Regions from separate parts of the Solibacillus kalamii genome, predicted to be linked through region 3. Evidence: riboswitches for the same ligand, from Rfam matches in the RefSeq annotation. Region 3 holds a riboswitch; each other region holds the start of a gene.
The links. A riboswitch is a leader RNA that binds a small molecule or an ion and turns the genes downstream of it on or off. The one in region 3 is predicted to bind cobalamin.
Positions count from the first base shown of each region.

Region 1: another riboswitch for cobalamin. It lies ahead of cobJ (precorrin-3B C(17)-methyltransferase); the one in region 3 lies ahead of CBM15_RS00080 (hypothetical protein).
Region 2: another riboswitch for cobalamin. It lies ahead of CBM15_RS03080 (ABC transporter substrate-binding protein); the one in region 3 lies ahead of CBM15_RS00080 (hypothetical protein).

Region 1 covers NZ_NHNT01000007.1:155,090-160,528, reverse strand. Annotated here, with positions in the region: gene CBM15_RS11790 (DUF2785 domain-containing protein) at 1-39, shown strand, start outside; gene CBM15_RS11785 (S16 family serine protease) at 249-941, shown strand; cobalamin riboswitch at 1,111-1,297, shown strand; gene cobJ (precorrin-3B C(17)-methyltransferase) at 1,525-3,186, shown strand; gene cobK (precorrin-6A reductase) at 3,195-3,953, shown strand; gene CBM15_RS11770 (precorrin-8X methylmutase) at 3,956-4,630, shown strand; gene CBM15_RS11765 (cobalt-precorrin-5B (C(1))-methyltransferase) at 4,605-5,439, shown strand, end outside.
Region 2 covers NZ_NHNT01000001.1:659,847-665,285, forward strand. Annotated here, with positions in the region: gene CBM15_RS03070 (adenosylcobinamide amidohydrolase) at 1-1,217, opposite strand, end outside; gene CBM15_RS03075 (FecCD family ABC transporter permease) at 1,217-2,215, opposite strand; gene CBM15_RS03080 (ABC transporter substrate-binding protein) at 2,208-3,155, opposite strand; cobalamin riboswitch at 3,299-3,487, opposite strand; gene CBM15_RS03085 (acyl-CoA dehydrogenase family protein) at 3,591-4,760, opposite strand; gene argS (arginine--tRNA ligase) at 5,046-5,439, opposite strand, start outside.
Region 3 covers NZ_NHNT01000001.1:9,441-14,879, forward strand. Annotated here, with positions in the region: gene CBM15_RS00060 (histidine phosphatase family protein) at 1-151, opposite strand, end outside; gene cobS (adenosylcobinamide-GDP ribazoletransferase) at 124-897, opposite strand; gene CBM15_RS00070 (bifunctional adenosylcobinamide kinase/adenosylcobinamide-phosphate guanylyltransferase) at 910-1,452, opposite strand; gene CBM15_RS00075 (ABC transporter substrate-binding protein) at 1,650-2,603, opposite strand; gene CBM15_RS00080 (hypothetical protein) at 2,593-3,150, opposite strand; cobalamin riboswitch at 3,311-3,492, opposite strand; gene CBM15_RS00085 (Fur family transcriptional regulator) at 3,544-3,954, opposite strand; gene CBM15_RS00090 (metal ABC transporter permease) at 3,951-4,817, opposite strand; gene CBM15_RS00095 (metal ABC transporter ATP-binding protein) at 4,833-5,439, opposite strand, start outside.

The DNA of each region.
Region 1 (5,439 bases), on a different contig from region 3:
ACTAATTGGATTGTTTATGAAAGTCCTGCTGTCGTTTAGCATAAGGAGCTGAAATATTGAAACCTATTACTTTAATTGTGCTCCCTTTCATTTTATACATAGCTGGTTTACTAGCATATTATTTAGATAAGATTAGCGGTTTTCAATTAATAGCTTTTATTATAGTGGGCTCGGTAATCTCACTTTCCGGGTTCTTTCTATACCGGAATAACAAAAGGCTGAAAGGAATTTTCTCGGGGATTTTTTTTGTGCTAGCACTGTTAATTGTGTTTGAAAGTCGACTGATCAATTATGAAAAATATACTTATTTTCTGATCTCCTATAATGAGCCTTTTGAAATTGTAGAAAATTCAGGTATCCATGTACTTGCAGTGGAAATGTTTGAAGCACCATATATTACAGATTTGGATTATCTAATAAAAACTATAGAATATTCAAGTGATAAAGAAGTTTTAGATGCCGAAGTGGTCACGAATAAAATCAGGTACCGTTCAAAAAATGAAGAGTTGCTCGGATATATACGTCCTACAGTGAATCATTTTGAAACGATGAAGGAAAATGTCATTGCCCACTTGCCTGAGAAATCAACAGCTATCGATCAATTTTTAAAGAGAGACGATATAGAAGGTGACAGTGCAGGACTTGCCACTGTGTTAAGCGGTCTTATCGAAAACGGTGAATTCCACAATAACATACCGATGGCGGTAACGGGTGCGATTGATAGCAAAGGAAACGTGAAGGAAATTGGTTCGATAAAGGCGAAAACCTTAATTGCTGAACAAAGCGGCTTTTCACATATTCTTATACCTATGGAAAATGAAGAAGAGGCGAAGGAAGTAAAAATAAATGAGCAACTTAATATCAACATTATTGCTGTCACATCTATAAATGATGCCGTAGCCTATGTAAAAAAGCTAAATGAACCCGTGACAGGAAAATAATAAAGTGAATAATTGAAATTAAACAACCTTTGATTAGTTGGATACTAAATTTATGTACAAAACACCTAATACACGATTAATAAACGCTTCATTTATGCTCAAAAGCTTATGAAGATAATAATTACCCTATCATTTTTTAGTAGACTATGTTATTTTTATAATAATTTAATAATTTGCAATTTAAATAAGTGCTTACAGAATTTTGTAAGGTAAAAGGGAAATTAGTGAAAGACTAATGCAGCCCCCGCTACTGTAATAGCTGATGAAATCACAATGAATCACTGTCGTAAAGATGGGAAGATGTGAAAGTAAAAGGAAGCTTAAGCCAGGAAACCTGCTTATTTAAACGATACTTACTTTTCGGAGGGAGAAGTATAGGCGAAACAAGTAATTGTTTTTGTGTTTTTCTATACTTTTTTAGTATTAATTTCACATGCCCGTACCTCTTTCTAACGAGAGGTGCGGGCTTTTTTTATTTCTTAGTGGATAAGCAATACTAGTTTTTAATGAAATCCACATAAGAAAAATTATCATCATGTCCTATTTGGTGCGAAATGTATTTTTCTATAGGGAGGGTATTTACATGCAAAAAGGAAAGATCTTTGTTGTAGGGTTCGGACCTGGAGATCGGGAACATATAACAAAACGTGCAGTCGATGCACTGCAGCAAAGTGATCACATTATGGGCTACAAAACGTATGTTGAACTGATTGAGCACTTAGTGACGGCGAAAACCATTGTCAGTACTGGCATGACTGAAGAAGTTTCACGCGCACAGGAAGCTGTAAAACAGGCTGAAGCCGGCCATATAGTTGCTGTTATTTCCAGTGGTGATGCTGGTGTTTACGGAATGGCGGGCCTCGTATATGAAGTATTAATCGAAAAGGGCTGGACTGCAAAAGAAGGGATTGAAGTAGAAGTTGTTCCGGGTATATCAGCGATTAACTCCTGTGCAAGTTTACTTGGCGCCCCGGTTATGCATGATTCGTGCACAATTAGTTTAAGTGACCATTTAACACCTTGGACGGTCATCGAAAAACGGATTGAGGCAGCTGCAATGGCAGACTTTGTCGTTGCGTTTTACAATCCTAAATCCGGCAGACGGACAAGACAAATTGTTGAAGCGCAACGAATATTGCTTAAGTATCGTTCACCTGATACACCTGTCGGATTAGTAAAAGCTGCCTATCGGGATACGCAGGACATTGTGTTAACAACATTAGAGGAGATGCTGGAACATGATATCGGAATGCTGACAACGGTCGTCGTGGGGAATTCCTCAACATTTTACTACGATAATAAAATCATTACACCGCGTGGTTATCAGCGAAAATATACTTTAGGGCAAGAAAAACAACTATTAAAACCGCATCAACGATTGAAAAAAGAAGCGGAACCATGGGCATTGGACCAGGAAACGGGTGAAGCGGAGACAGGCTACGAAAAAATCGTAGCTATCGAGAAAAAAATAGCTATACCAACAGTTAATAACATAAGCACATTACAGCTTGCAAATGAAGCATTAGCGCTCGTACATAAAGAAACGTCAGCTGTAAAAGTTGAAGAAAATCCGTTTTTAGTACAGCAACAAGTTGAATCCATCTTTGAGTTTGCTGTATCACCGGGTGTTGCCAATAAAATGATTACACCAGCCCAAATGATTACTTTGGCAGAAGTAGTCGGAGAACACGGTACGATGGAGTATACCCCTGATCACCGTCTTGTACTGAAGGTACCGACGGATTCACCTGAAAAACTTGTCAAGAAAGTGGAACAAACAGGATTACTCGTTCAACCTGTCGGTGACGTAGTGATCGTCAAGGCGTGTGATTTCTGTTACGGCGAAAAAGCGGAATCCATTCCATATGCGGAACAGATTATGGAAACGCTCGGTGGCATTAAAATGCCGAAAGAGCTGCATGTCGGTTTTAACGGTTGCGGAATGGCATGTTATCGTGCGGTTTTTGATGATATCGGTATTGTTTACCGCAAGAAAAAGTTTGATTTGTTTATCGGTTCCAAACCAGTTGGACGAACAGCACATGCAGCACAACCTGTCCTTGAAGGGATCGATCCCGAAAAATTGATTCCTTTACTAACAGATATCGTTGCGGACTATAAAGAAAATGCACATCCGAATGAACGTTTCTTCAAATATTTTAAACGTGTAAAAAAAATCCTGAATTTCAATTATGTTGATATGTCATGCAAAATTAAAGTGGAAGAGGCCCCTTGTGGAGATTAGGTGAAAAGATGATTTTATTTTTAGCTGGAACAAGTGATGCAAGAGAGCTGGCGGTTCAATTAATGCAAGCAGGACATGAATTGGTGGCGACTGTCGTTACGGAATCTGCTGCAGCGAGTCTACAGGAAGCGAATGTTCCGTACCATGTCGGTCGTTTAACAGCTCAGCAAATGATGGAACTAATTGAAGAACGGCGGGTAACAACGGTGGTAGATGCAAGTCATCCGTATGCAGAAGAGGCTTCCAAAACAGCGATGGCCGCTGCAAATTTAACGGGTATTCCCTATATTCGATATGAACGTCCGCAGCAAAGTTATGTACATCCGCTCGTTACGGAAGTGGAAACATATATAGAAGCGGCAATCGCTGCATCCGCACATTCAGGAACAATTATGTTGACGACAGGCAGTAAAACGCTCGCTGTTTTTACGGAACAATTATTACATAACGAAAATATTCGTCTTGTCTGCCGGATGCTGCCAAATAAAGAGAATATGGATAAATGCGATGACCTTGGTGTGAAGCAGCGCGATATTATCGCAATCCAAGGCCCGTTTTCAAAAGAACTGAATAAAGCGCTTTACGAACAATTCAGCACAACACTTATTATTACAAAGGAAAGCGGGAAAGTCGGTTCAGTAGACGAAAAGATGGATGCTGCTCTTGAAATTGGTATTCCCGTCATCTTAATTAAAAGACCAAAAATACAATATAAAAATATATGCACTTCATTTGAGAAAGTGTTTGAAAAATTAGGAGGCAAATAACAATGGCAAATATGAATTTTAATACAGATTTCGTACCACTAACAGTAGACCCGGACAAAATTTATGATTACAGTTTTGCGATCATTAAAGAAGAAATGGGTGAACATTCTTTTACAGATGAACAATGGCTTGTCGTTCGCCGGGTTATCCATGCTTCGGCAGACTTCGAATTGGGACGCAGCATGATTTTTACGGATGATGCGATTGAAGCGGGCATTCAGTCAATTTTAGCAGGACGTCATGTTGTAGCTGATGTTCAGATGATTGAAAGTGGTTCAGGGCGCAAACGATTCCAAAAACATGGCGGGGATTTACATTGTTATATCGCAGATGAAGACGTTTCAATCGAAGCAAAAAAACTTGGAACAACCCGTGCCATTATTTCGATGCAAAAGGCGACTCAACTACAAGAAGGCGGTATTTATGCAATTGGGAATGCCCCAACAGCTCTACTTGAATTAATTCGTCTGATTAAAGAAGGCCTTGCAAAGCCGGATTTAATTATTGGTATGCCTGTTGGGTTCGTTTCGGCAGCAGAATCGAAAGCGGAATTAGCGATTTTAGAAGGAATTCCGTTTATTACGAATGTAGGAAGAAAAGGTGGCAGTACTGTAACCGTCGCAGCACTAAATGCCATCTCAATCATGGCAGATGAACGAGCAAAAGAAGCGAAATAAAAAAGATCCGTCGGAAATGCGTCACGGCTACACAACAGGAGCTTGTGCAACTGCGATGACAAAAGCTGCCTTGTACGCACTTGTGACCGGAGAAGTTCCTGAACATGTAACGATTCATTTACCTGTAGGAAAGGATGCCACATTTACGGTGGTATCTTTTGCAGTAAAGGAAAATGAAGTGATGTGTGAAACGATTAAGGATGCAGGGGATGATCCGGATGCAACACATAAAGCACGTATTCAAAGTACGGTTCGTTTTATAGAGAAAAGCGGTGTTCACTTAGATGGTGGAATCGGTGTTGGTCGTGTAACAAAAGCAGGACTGCCCGTGCCTGTCGGAGAAGCGGCAATTAACCCTGTTCCGAGAAAAATGCTTCATGGTGTCGTGGAAGAGGCGATTCAACTTTTCCAAATTGACAAAGGAATCGAAGTGATCATTTCCGTTCCGGACGGTGAGGAAATCGCGAAGAAGACATTAAATGCAAGGCTTGGAATATTGGGCGGCATTTCCATATTAGGTACTCGCGGAACGGTCGTACCCTTTTCAAGTTCGGCCTATATGGCGAGTATCGTGCAGGCGATTAGTGTTGCAAAAGAAGCAGGCTGTGACCATCTTGTCATTACAACCGGCGGACGCAGTGAAAAATATGCGATGAAGCAATATCCGCATTTACCGGAAGAAGCATTTATAGAGATGGGGGATTTCGTCGGTTTTACGTTAAAGCATATCGCCCGTAAAGAGATTCTCCAAGTGTCGCTTGTCGGAATGATGGGGAAATTTTCTAAAGTAGCACAGGGTGTCATGATGG
Region 2 (5,439 bases), 650 kb from region 3:
AATGCTTCATCTGTCAGCTTACCATTAATGATTACCCATGTATTAATCGTACCGATATGTGGCTCTTCTTCGCGCAAATATGTTTTCGTAACGTCAACACTGTTACCTACCCCTGCTGTTACCATGACAAGGATTTCTGCATTATTTTTCGAGAAATGACGAATTGCCGCGCAGCTTGTTTCCACGGCTGTCAGCATGACGACCGTATTTGTTGGAGAAAACGTGCGCTCTTTCAAAAATTGCTCCGTTTCCTCTTTCACATTATAAATATCGTATTCAGGAGCAATGGAACGGTTGAGTAATGTGTCATACCAGCCTATGCCGGCATTATGCACAGCTGATGAAATTACTTTTAGCGGTGCCTGTGCCCGATATTCGATATAGTCTTTAGTTATTTGAAACTTGTTGATATGGATTGCCGCAGCTTTTCGTTCCATTTCATTCGTTGGCAGCATCGTAATTTGCGGTTTTGGCAGCTCCGGATGGGGATATGTCGCAATTCGAGCCTGATACACATCGGCAATCTGTTCTTGCAGCACGACTTCATGCGGTTCGCCAAACGCCCGTACTTCACCATTTTCCAATAGCAGCAGCTCATCACAATAAAGCGATGCCAAGTTAATATCATGGAAAATCGAGACAACTGTCAGCCCATGCATCTCAACTTGCATCCGAATCATATCCAAAATCTGCTTTTGATGGGCGATATCCAAATGGTTTGTCGGTTCATCCAATAGAAGCAGCTCCGAATTTTGTGCAAGTGCCTGTGCGATAAATACCCTTTGCTGCTCGCCGCCGGATAAAAACTCCAAATACTGATTTTTATATTGCGAAACACCTGTGCTTTCCATCGCCCGCTGTACCGTCGTTTCATCTTCTTCCGTCCAAGATGAAAAAAAACCGCTCTGATGAGGGTAGCGTCCTAACGAAACCGCATCATATACACTGTTCGTAAATGCGCTTGCATTTAATTGGGGGAGTACGGCCATCTTTTTCGCTAATTGCTTGTTATCATAGCTTTTAAGAGGTTTCTCTTCAATGAAAATTTCGCCTGTTTCACATTTCAGCACACCACTGATCATCTTCAGTAATGTCGATTTTCCGCTGCCGTTTGGACCAAGAATCCCGAGAATTCTTCCTTTTTCCACGTGAAACGTCATATTTTTCACAACCGTTTTCCCACCGTAACCGCCGGATAGATTATTTACTTTTAACATTATGCAACAACCTTTCTACGTTGCTTGAAGAAGATATAGGCAAAGACAGGTGCGCCAATAAAGGAAGTAATAACACCAATCGGCAGTTCAATAGGGGAAATAATTGTACGTGATACTAAGTCACAAATGACGAGCAGGCTTGCACCGTTCAAAAACGACAATGTCAATAAATGTCGATGGTCTGCTCCGATTAGCAGGCGAATCATATGCGGTACTACTAATCCGACAAATCCAATTGTCCCGGATGCAGCAACAGCCGCTCCTGTTAGGATGGAACCACCCGCCAATATCATATACTTGCTGCGCTTAACATTTACCCCTAAATACTGGGCACGCTCTTCTCCATAAATCATCGCATTCAATTCACGGCGAGTCAGCCAAATAATTGCCGTACCAAGCACCATAAATGGTAGCACCATCCGGACATATGGCCACCCTCGCATCGATACACTTCCTAGAAGCCAGCCGATGATTTCTCGTAGCTGTTCACCAGTAAGTGCGACCATTAAGGAAATACAGGACCCTAAAAACGAGCTGAAAATAATTCCCGTCAAAATCAGCGTCTCCATTTTCATCGAACGGTCAACAAGTCTGGCAAATGTCAGGACGATGATCATCGTAAATGCAGCTCCAGCCATACTGAATACCGGCAATGTGAATACACCGAGCACCGGTATGGAAATGCCTAAAAAGATTGTCATTACCGCACCTACCGAGGCTCCTGATGAAATACCTAATGTGTATGGATCTGCCAAAGGGTTTTTAAGCAACCCTTGGAATGCTGCCCCCGCAATTGCTAAAGAAGCCCCGATTAATGCGGCTAAAATGACGCGGGGCATTCGGATTTTCCACAAAATACTGTATGCAACCGGATCTGTAGTTTTATCCCACAATGTCGAAAACGGAATATTAACAGACCCGAACGAAATGCCAATCCATATACTGCTTAAAAGCAATCCAATCGATAGTACATAGGCGATTGAATATTTTTTATTCATTGAATACCTCTGGATAAATTGCTTCTCCTATTGATTCAATACCTTCTACAATACGCGGACCTTGTCGACTTGTCGTATCGCTATCGACTAATTTCACATTGGCGTTTTTCACAGCATCCATTTCTGCATATGCATCATTTTCCTCGATTGCTGCCAAGTCGTTTTCATATGTTACTAAAATGATATCCGGATTGCTCTTTACAAATTGCTCCGAGCTGTACTGCGGCCACCCGAGTTCCGGAACGGCATTTTCTACATTTAATACTTCAAGCATTTCACTAATGAACGTCTCCTGTCCAGCAACATATAGTTTTGGATCTGTCCCAACAACAACAAATACGGACTTCTCTTCCAGGTCGGCTACTTTCACTTCAATTTCTTCAATCCCCTCTTTAATGGAGGCGATCATTTCTTCTGCTTCTTTTTCTTTATTCGTCAGCTTGCCAATTTGTTCGATTGTTTCATATGTTTCTTCAAATGTTTTCGCATCTTTTACAACAAATACAGGAATTCCTATTGATTCAAGCTGAGCAATCGCCTGTTCATTGAAACTGTACAATCCCGATTCATGTGCGACAACTAAGTCGGGCTGCAGACTGATTATTTGTTCTAGATTAAATTCCATGCCGCCAACTGATTCTTTAGATAATGCTGCTTCAGGATATGTATCATTGTCGTTCACAGCGATAATTTCATCGTTTAACCCTAGTCCGAATAAAATTTCCGTATTGGATGGAGCCAATGTAATAATGCGCTCTGGTGCTTTTTCAAGCGTGATTTCTTTGTCCAAGGCATCTTTTATAGTTACCGGGAATTGTGCTGCTTCAGTTACTTCTGTATTGTCTTTTGCTGATTGTTCATCTGTTGCTTTTTCCGAGTTGCATGCCGCCAATGTTAATGTAAGTAATGCTGCGGAAGATAGCAGTTGCCATTTTTTCAAAATAAATAACCTCCAAAAATTTCGTTGTATAATTTTCTACAAAAATAAAAAGCTTCCTACTAAAAATGAAGGAAGCTTTACGTATGCAAATAAAATTCAATGGAAAAAGAATTTATCCGCCACATCCTATCCTCGTAGGTTTATTTTAGGGCATTATAAAGGCAGGTCTCCTGGCTTATGCATAACGTTGATAAACGCCTTCCCGAAAGTTTTTCAGTGGCATACTGCTCTCAACTAGCATTTACAGTGGCGGGACCGCATCGGAATTGCACCGATTTCCCTTTTACTCCTTACTCTATCAGTGAGCAAGAACCTTTATCGTCCATATAAAATTAATAGCTCTATTATAGCTGATATTCAGAAAAATGTGTGCTCAATCGCCAAAGTTTCAGATAATTCTTCTTATTTCGCTGAAATTACGAATAAAAGAATTGCTTACCCCTTTGCTTTTAAGCTTTTTTCAATTGCCGTTTCAGCTAAACGTTTAATCGTAATGTCATCCATTGGCGGATTGTGCAGACCTGCACGGACATCACGGTAATAGCGTTGAAGCGGATTTGATCTTTGCAGGCTTTTTGCCCCAACAAGACGCATCGCTTTATCGACAACTTCGATTGCTGTATTTGTCACTACATGTTTCGCAATATTAATTTCATTGACTAGTGTCGCCTTTTTAATCGGGTCATTATATAGTCCCGCAACTCCGTAAATCGTAAAGCGTGCTCTCGTCAACGCCAAATCCATTTCTCCGATCAGCGTTTGTACATTTGGCAGCTGGGCAATCGTTCCTTGAATACTGTTCGGGGAATGGCTATTCGCAAAATTAACTGCGTAATCTCGTGCAGCCTGGGCAATGCCTAAATAGGTTGCCGGGATAAGCAGCAACCAGCCGTTCAGTTTAAATCCGGTTGAATAATTCGGAATTTCCACTAAGTTTGTTTTATCAACTCGTACATTATCGAGCACTAAATCATCGCTTCCCGTACCACGCATTGACGCAACATCCCATGTATTTTCGACCGATACCCCTTCTGTCGTTTTCGGAACGAGGAAAAATCCTAGCTGTCCCTCATCTTCAATCCATGCCGAAACTAAAAAATAGTCGAGGTCCGGTGCACCGCTCGTATAGTTTTTACGTCCATTAATTACATAATAATCCCCATCACGTTTTGCTGAAGTTCCCGGTCGTCCGCCACGTACTGGACTTCCCATCGCAAACTCGCTTACCGCACGATTGACTGTCGCGCCATTTGCAACCTGTTTACCAAACCAGTCGAGCTTTTGTTCATCCCAGTAACGATTTTCAAAAATCTCGCCTACATTTTGAATTGTCCACGAAACAGCCAGCCCGGTGCTTCCGCAATAGCTCGCCAATGTTTCCTGCAGTAATAGCGCATCATAGACTGTGAAGCCATCCCCGCCATATTCCTTTGGCAGCGTTATTTTTGTATAGCCGATTTCACGCAGCTTCCGGAAATTTTCAAATGGAAATGTTGCTTGTTCATCTGTTTGCTGAGCATTTTCTTTCACGCTCTCTGATATTGTTTCTAACTTTTTCAGCCATTGTTGCTGCTCGTCGGTTTGAATAAATAATTCCTTGCTCATGGAAAGCACCACCTCATATTTATTGTCCTGTATATAGAAGTCAAATTTAATAGTACGTTTCGGTAAATTACAAGTCAATAGATATCCCCAGTTCCTTTATAGGGATTACACTAGATACGTTTCCCTGTTTTGTAATCGGAAGGTTTGCTGGTGGAATTGGAACAAATTACAAAAAAGGAGAACTGATTCAACTTAATGTGGAAGATAGCACCTGCTGCCTCGAAACGTCAAAGAAAAAACACCCTATTTTCGTATACAGAAAATAGAGTGCTTTAAAAAGTTGAATTACATTTTTTCTGGTGCGCTTACGCCGATTAGTTTCAGTGCATTCGCCAATGTTGTTTTGACTGCTGTGATTAATGCTAAACGAGCTTCTGTCAGCTCTTTGTTATCCTGGTTCAATACTTTTTCTGCATTGTAGAAGCTATGGAATGCAGCTGCCAAGTCTTGAATATAGTTTGCGATACGGTGTGGTGTGCGGTGTTTTGCTGCATCTGCCACGATTTGCGGGAATGCGCCGACTTTTTTCAGAACATCTTCTTCTTTTTCTGCTACTAGCAAGTTCAGGTTTTCCAATGAAGCTTCGAAACCTTGCTCATTAGCTGCACGTAAAATCGATGAAATACGCGCATGTGCATACTGTGCATAATATACTGGGTTTTCGTTCGATTGTGATACC
Region 3 (5,439 bases):
AATCGCTCCCATAAACAATACCTGGCTGTAAATCGATCTCAGCTTCCACTTTTTTCAGTATAGGCTCATCTGTCCAGCCAATATATTTCCGTTCTGTATTTGCTTTCGTTTTTTCGTGCCTGATTAAATGCACAGTAATATCGTGAGCCATAGGACAACCTCCAATCCTTCACCGAGCGCACCGAGTAAATCGCCTGTTACACCGCCAAAATGTTTCCTTGACCATTTCCGGTAAATAACAACGGCGACCAGCATCACGATAACTAAAATAAATAAGCTGAATACGCCAATGTAAAACCAGCTTACAAATGCTAGAATACTTTGTAAAACGATCAGAAAAACAAGCTTATTTCGAATGACGATCCCTTTAAAATAAGCAGCGAGTCCCTTTTCTTTTGCCGGCTGCATCGTTACAAAATAGAGCAGCATCCCCATTCGCGCTATAAAAGGAATAAAGATTAAAAATGGCACAATCGCCAATTGCCCATACGTCAACATTTCATAAATAACGCCGATTTTTAATACAAGTAAACCAAAAACACTAAGTACCCCAAATGCGCCTGTTCGCGGATCATCTAATATCTCCAGCCGTTTCTCCTTTTCTCCATAGGAAAAGAACGCATCGCTCATATCGATCCAGCCGTCTAAATGCAATCCACCTGTCAGAACGATCAATCCGATCACAATCAAAATCGCCAACAGCAACTCCGAAACCTCACTATAACGAGATAGTATAAATACACCACCACTAATGATGGACCCGATAAGTAAACCGACAATCGGCAAAAATCCATACATCCATGTAACAGACTTGGCATTCATATCCAGCTGTTTTTTTATCGGCACTGCCGAAAAAAATTGCCAAGCTAACAAAAAACCGCTCCAACTATTTTTCAACTTGGTTCCTCCTTACTTCCATCGCTGTACAAGCTGAAATTGTACTTCATATGCTTCATCACTATTTTGGACAATCCATTGATGAAGCTCACCTAGCAATTTGCGGTACAAATTTACCTCATCATACTGTGATGGCAGTTCATCCAGCACTTCATTTGATACAACTATTATTGTAGCACCTTGCTTCCGCCAAGTTAGCAATTGCTTTTGCAGTGATTCGATACAATTATCGATGTACTCGCTATTTTCATTTATTTGTTCATATGTATACAGTACATTCGAAAGCCATGTTGTCACACATTCAAAAAGCACAACATCATTATTTGAAAGCTGCTCGATCGTAAAAGGAATCTGTACTTGCATTTCAACTGTGTTCCAATGGGCGTTCTGATTTTCGCGGTCTTGCTGATGGCGGATAATTCGTTTTTTCATTTCCTCATCAAAGGATACACCTGTCGCCACATAGTAGAGCGTCTTTTCTTCACCTAACTGCCTAGCAAATTTTTCTGCAAAAGCACTTTTGCCGCTGCGTACACCACCGGTTATAAAAATCAATCGTATCCCTCCTTATTTTATCAATTACGCCTCGGCGTAATTGCGTCCGTATTCGACTTTGCGCTAAAGCGCAAAGAATTCATTACCGAAGTCGTGACATCCGCCGGAAGCCAATTAACTTCATTCAGTGATACCCGCTGAATGAAGTTAATTGAAAAAGACACGCCTAAACTTAGGCATGTCCTTTTATTCTATACTTATTTAAATAGTTCCGGGTATACTGATTGTGCCATAATTTTAACGGCTTCACCAATACGCGGTCCAGGACGGGACATAATATCTCCATCGACTAGATAAACCGCCTTTTCTGAAACTGCCTGTATTTTATCCCAACCAGTGCGTCCTAGAATCTCATCAACTGCATTTTCCATATAGGTTGCCGGTGTAATAATAATTTCAGGATTACGAGTAATGACATCTTCTTCCGCCACACTAATCCAGCTCGTCTGATCAGCAAAAATATTTTCAACATTGGCGTGATCCATTATTTCCTGCTGGAACGTACTGCTGCCGGTAGTCCAAAGATCCGGAGCTGGCGAAACTTCATAATATGCTTTTTTCTTCGTATCGATTGTCGCTGTTTTTTCTTGTACTGTTTCGATTTGTGCTTTAATGTCGGCTACAATTTCTTCGCCTTTTTCTTTTACATCCATTACTTCGGACAGTTGGATAATATCCGAATATACATCATCAAATGTCGCAGCCGAAGCAATTACAAACACTTTTAAACCTGCATCTTCCAATTGGGCAATTTGTGCTTCCTCCCCGATTGTATAGGCAACAACGACATCCGGATTTAATTCCAGAATTCGCTCTGCATTGATGGCAGTTGAAGTCGACACACGCTCAATTTTTTGTGCGGCTTCCGGATATGTATCATATTCTGTTGCCCCGATAATTTGTTCACCTACACCCAGCTCAAACAAAATTTCTGTATTGCTAGGCTGCAGGGAAATAATCGTTTCCGGTACTTCATCGAATGTTACTTCAACACCACGATCATCAACAACTGTATACGGTGCACCTTCACTTTTCGAAGCAGACTGTTCCTCTTTTTTTACGTTATTTTCTGATTTTTCATCATTTGATCCGCATGCTGCTAATAATAATGTTGCCGCTAAAGCAACAATCCATTTGTTGTTAAATTTCATTTGTTGCAACCCCTTTTTTCTTTTTCGTCGGATAAGATTTTGAGATGAATGGAATTTCCTCTTGTTGATGCTGCTGATTCATAAAGACCGCCATGACAAAAAACACATTGGCAAGCAGCCCGAGAAAATCAAACAAAATTTCATCCACTTCTCTTTCTTCGCTCACTTTATGTAATGCCCTGTAAGACTTTTTCGCCTCACTGCGGCAAATATGCAGTCTTGCTGCACTTTCGATTCCTTGTGGCAGTACAAACTGCTGAATCGCTTCTCCAACTTCACTTACATAAAAATCGTATCGATCGCTTAGCCATTGCAAATCCTCAAATGTAATGGCTAATTTACCGCGTACCGAACCATTGGCATGGTAAGCTAACGGTTGGATTCTCCTCAAATCTTCCAAAACGAGCTGACCGGAAGCATCATCAACTAACGTCGGAAAGACTGTACCGATTCGCGTTGTTAAAGAATCGGTGCGGATTTCATAGTCGACGCAGCTTGATTTTTCCCGCATAAACGGATAACAGGAAAAACGGATATCCTTTTTCATAAAATTCCCCTCACTTCAAGTAGTGCCTCACGAAATTATGAGTGTACGAAAAAAAGCCACCCAAGAAAATGGATGGCTTCAAAAATCAGAAAAGAGTGCTGCAAAAGGATGCTCATTCGATCAGTGACTGCCGTACATTCTCTTTAATTCCGAAGAGGGATGTTACGATAAGAAAAAGATTGGTCTCCTGGCTCTGCGTTTCACTTTACTCATAAGTACCTTCCCGCTATATTAGCAGTGGTCTCACACTTATTTTCATCAACGCTTACAGTTACGGAAATAGCTTCGGATTTACACCGAATTCCCATTTATGCATAATGCATCTTTTTCCTGCAAATTTATTCAATTTGTCTTAATCACTTTAGCATATTAACAGAAATATGCAATGGAAATTTACAAACAATCCGGACATTTGCCATAAATCTCAAATTTGTGTGCTTCTACAGCATAACCCGGCAGCTTTTCACCGAGCATTTCCATCGGGCAAACAGACAGTTCCTTTACATTCCCGCAATCACGGCAAATAAAATGGTGGTGATGATGATCCGACTCACAATGCATACGGAAGTTACGCTCACCGTTTAATTCTGTTTCTTCTAAAATATCAAGCTCCACGAAAGTAGCGAGGTTTCGGTAAATTGTATCGAAACTCATCCCAGGGAAATCTTTTTTCAATACTGATAACAAATCACGGGCAGTCAAATATTTGTCTGTAGCTGCAAACATACCCAAAATCAACTCTCGTTTATCCGTCTTTTTATAGCCATTATCCTTTAATATTTCCCATGCGCGCGCTGCATTCACAGTACCTCTTCCCCTTCCGATTTAATTGTGAATTTCAAAACAAGCTTTTTGATTAAAATTACTAATAACAAGATTAAAATGGATGTGACAACAATTGTTCCACCCGGTGCCAAGTTCAGGTAAAATGCAGAAATGAGTCCGATTACTACTGCCAGCTCTCCAAATACAATCGCTAAAATAATTGCTTCTTTAAAACCGCGAGCTAAACGCATCGCTGCAGCTACCGGCAATGTCATTAAGCTTGAAACAAGCAGAATCCCGACAATACGCATACTTGCTGCGATAACGAGTGCGACAACGATCATGAACAATAAATGAATCCATTTCGCAGGTAAACCGCTCGCTTTCGCATATTCCTCATCGAATGACAATACGAAAAGCTCTTTAAAAAATAGAATCAAAAATAATACAACTACGACTGCAATTGCCAGCACAACATATAGATCCTGACGCGATACAGCCGATACAGAGCCAAATAAATAGCTCATTAAATCGGTATTAAATCCGCTTGCAAGTGATATTAAAATGGCACTCACACCGATTCCGCCCGACATAATAATTGGTATCGCAAGTTCTTCATAATGTTTATATAGTCGGCGTAATCGTTCAATTAAGATCGAACCACTTACAGACGCGATAATCCCTAAATAAATCGGGTTCAGCAAAGCCAGCGCTGCAAACGATTGGCTCAAGTACAGGCTCCCGGCAATCCCCGCCAGTGTTACATGCGACAGTGCATCTGCAATTAGCGATAAACGTCTTACTACGATAAATACACCAAGCAATGGTGCGATTACTCCAATAACTAGCCCTGAGAAAAAGGCATTTTGTAAAAATTCATAGTCTAATATAGCTTCAATCATAACGGCCTGCTCCTCTTAATGAATCTTTCGAACAGAGTGGCCGTTCCAGCTAGCAATCTGTTCTTCCGAAATCGTATCAAAATCATTTTTGTACCCGTGGAAATGAATCGACTGATTTAAGCACGCTACATGACTGACACGATCCGAAACCGTGTCCACATCATGGGTAACTAAAATCATCGTCATATTGTGATGCTTATTTAAATGTGCGAGCATATCATAGAATGCCTGCACATTTTCTCGGTCAATTCCGACTGTCGGTTCATCCAAAATAAGAAGCTTCGGATCCGACACTAAAGCACGTGCAATGAACACACGCTGCTGCTGCCCGCCGGAAAGCTGTCCAATATTCCGTTTTAGAAATTTCTCCATGCCGACATCTTTTAAAGCACCTTTCACCAAAATATCCGCATCTTTTGGATAGCGTTTAAACAGCCCTACCTTTTGCGATAAACCACTTTTCACGACTTCTTCGACCGTTGCAGGAAACCCCGAGTTAAAGGCATTGGATTTTTGCGAAACATAGCCAATCCATTCGCGGTGTTTAAAATGGCTTGCTTTTTCACCAAATAATTTAATTTCCCCTGACATAGGCTTTAACAGTCCTAAAATTAATTTCAAA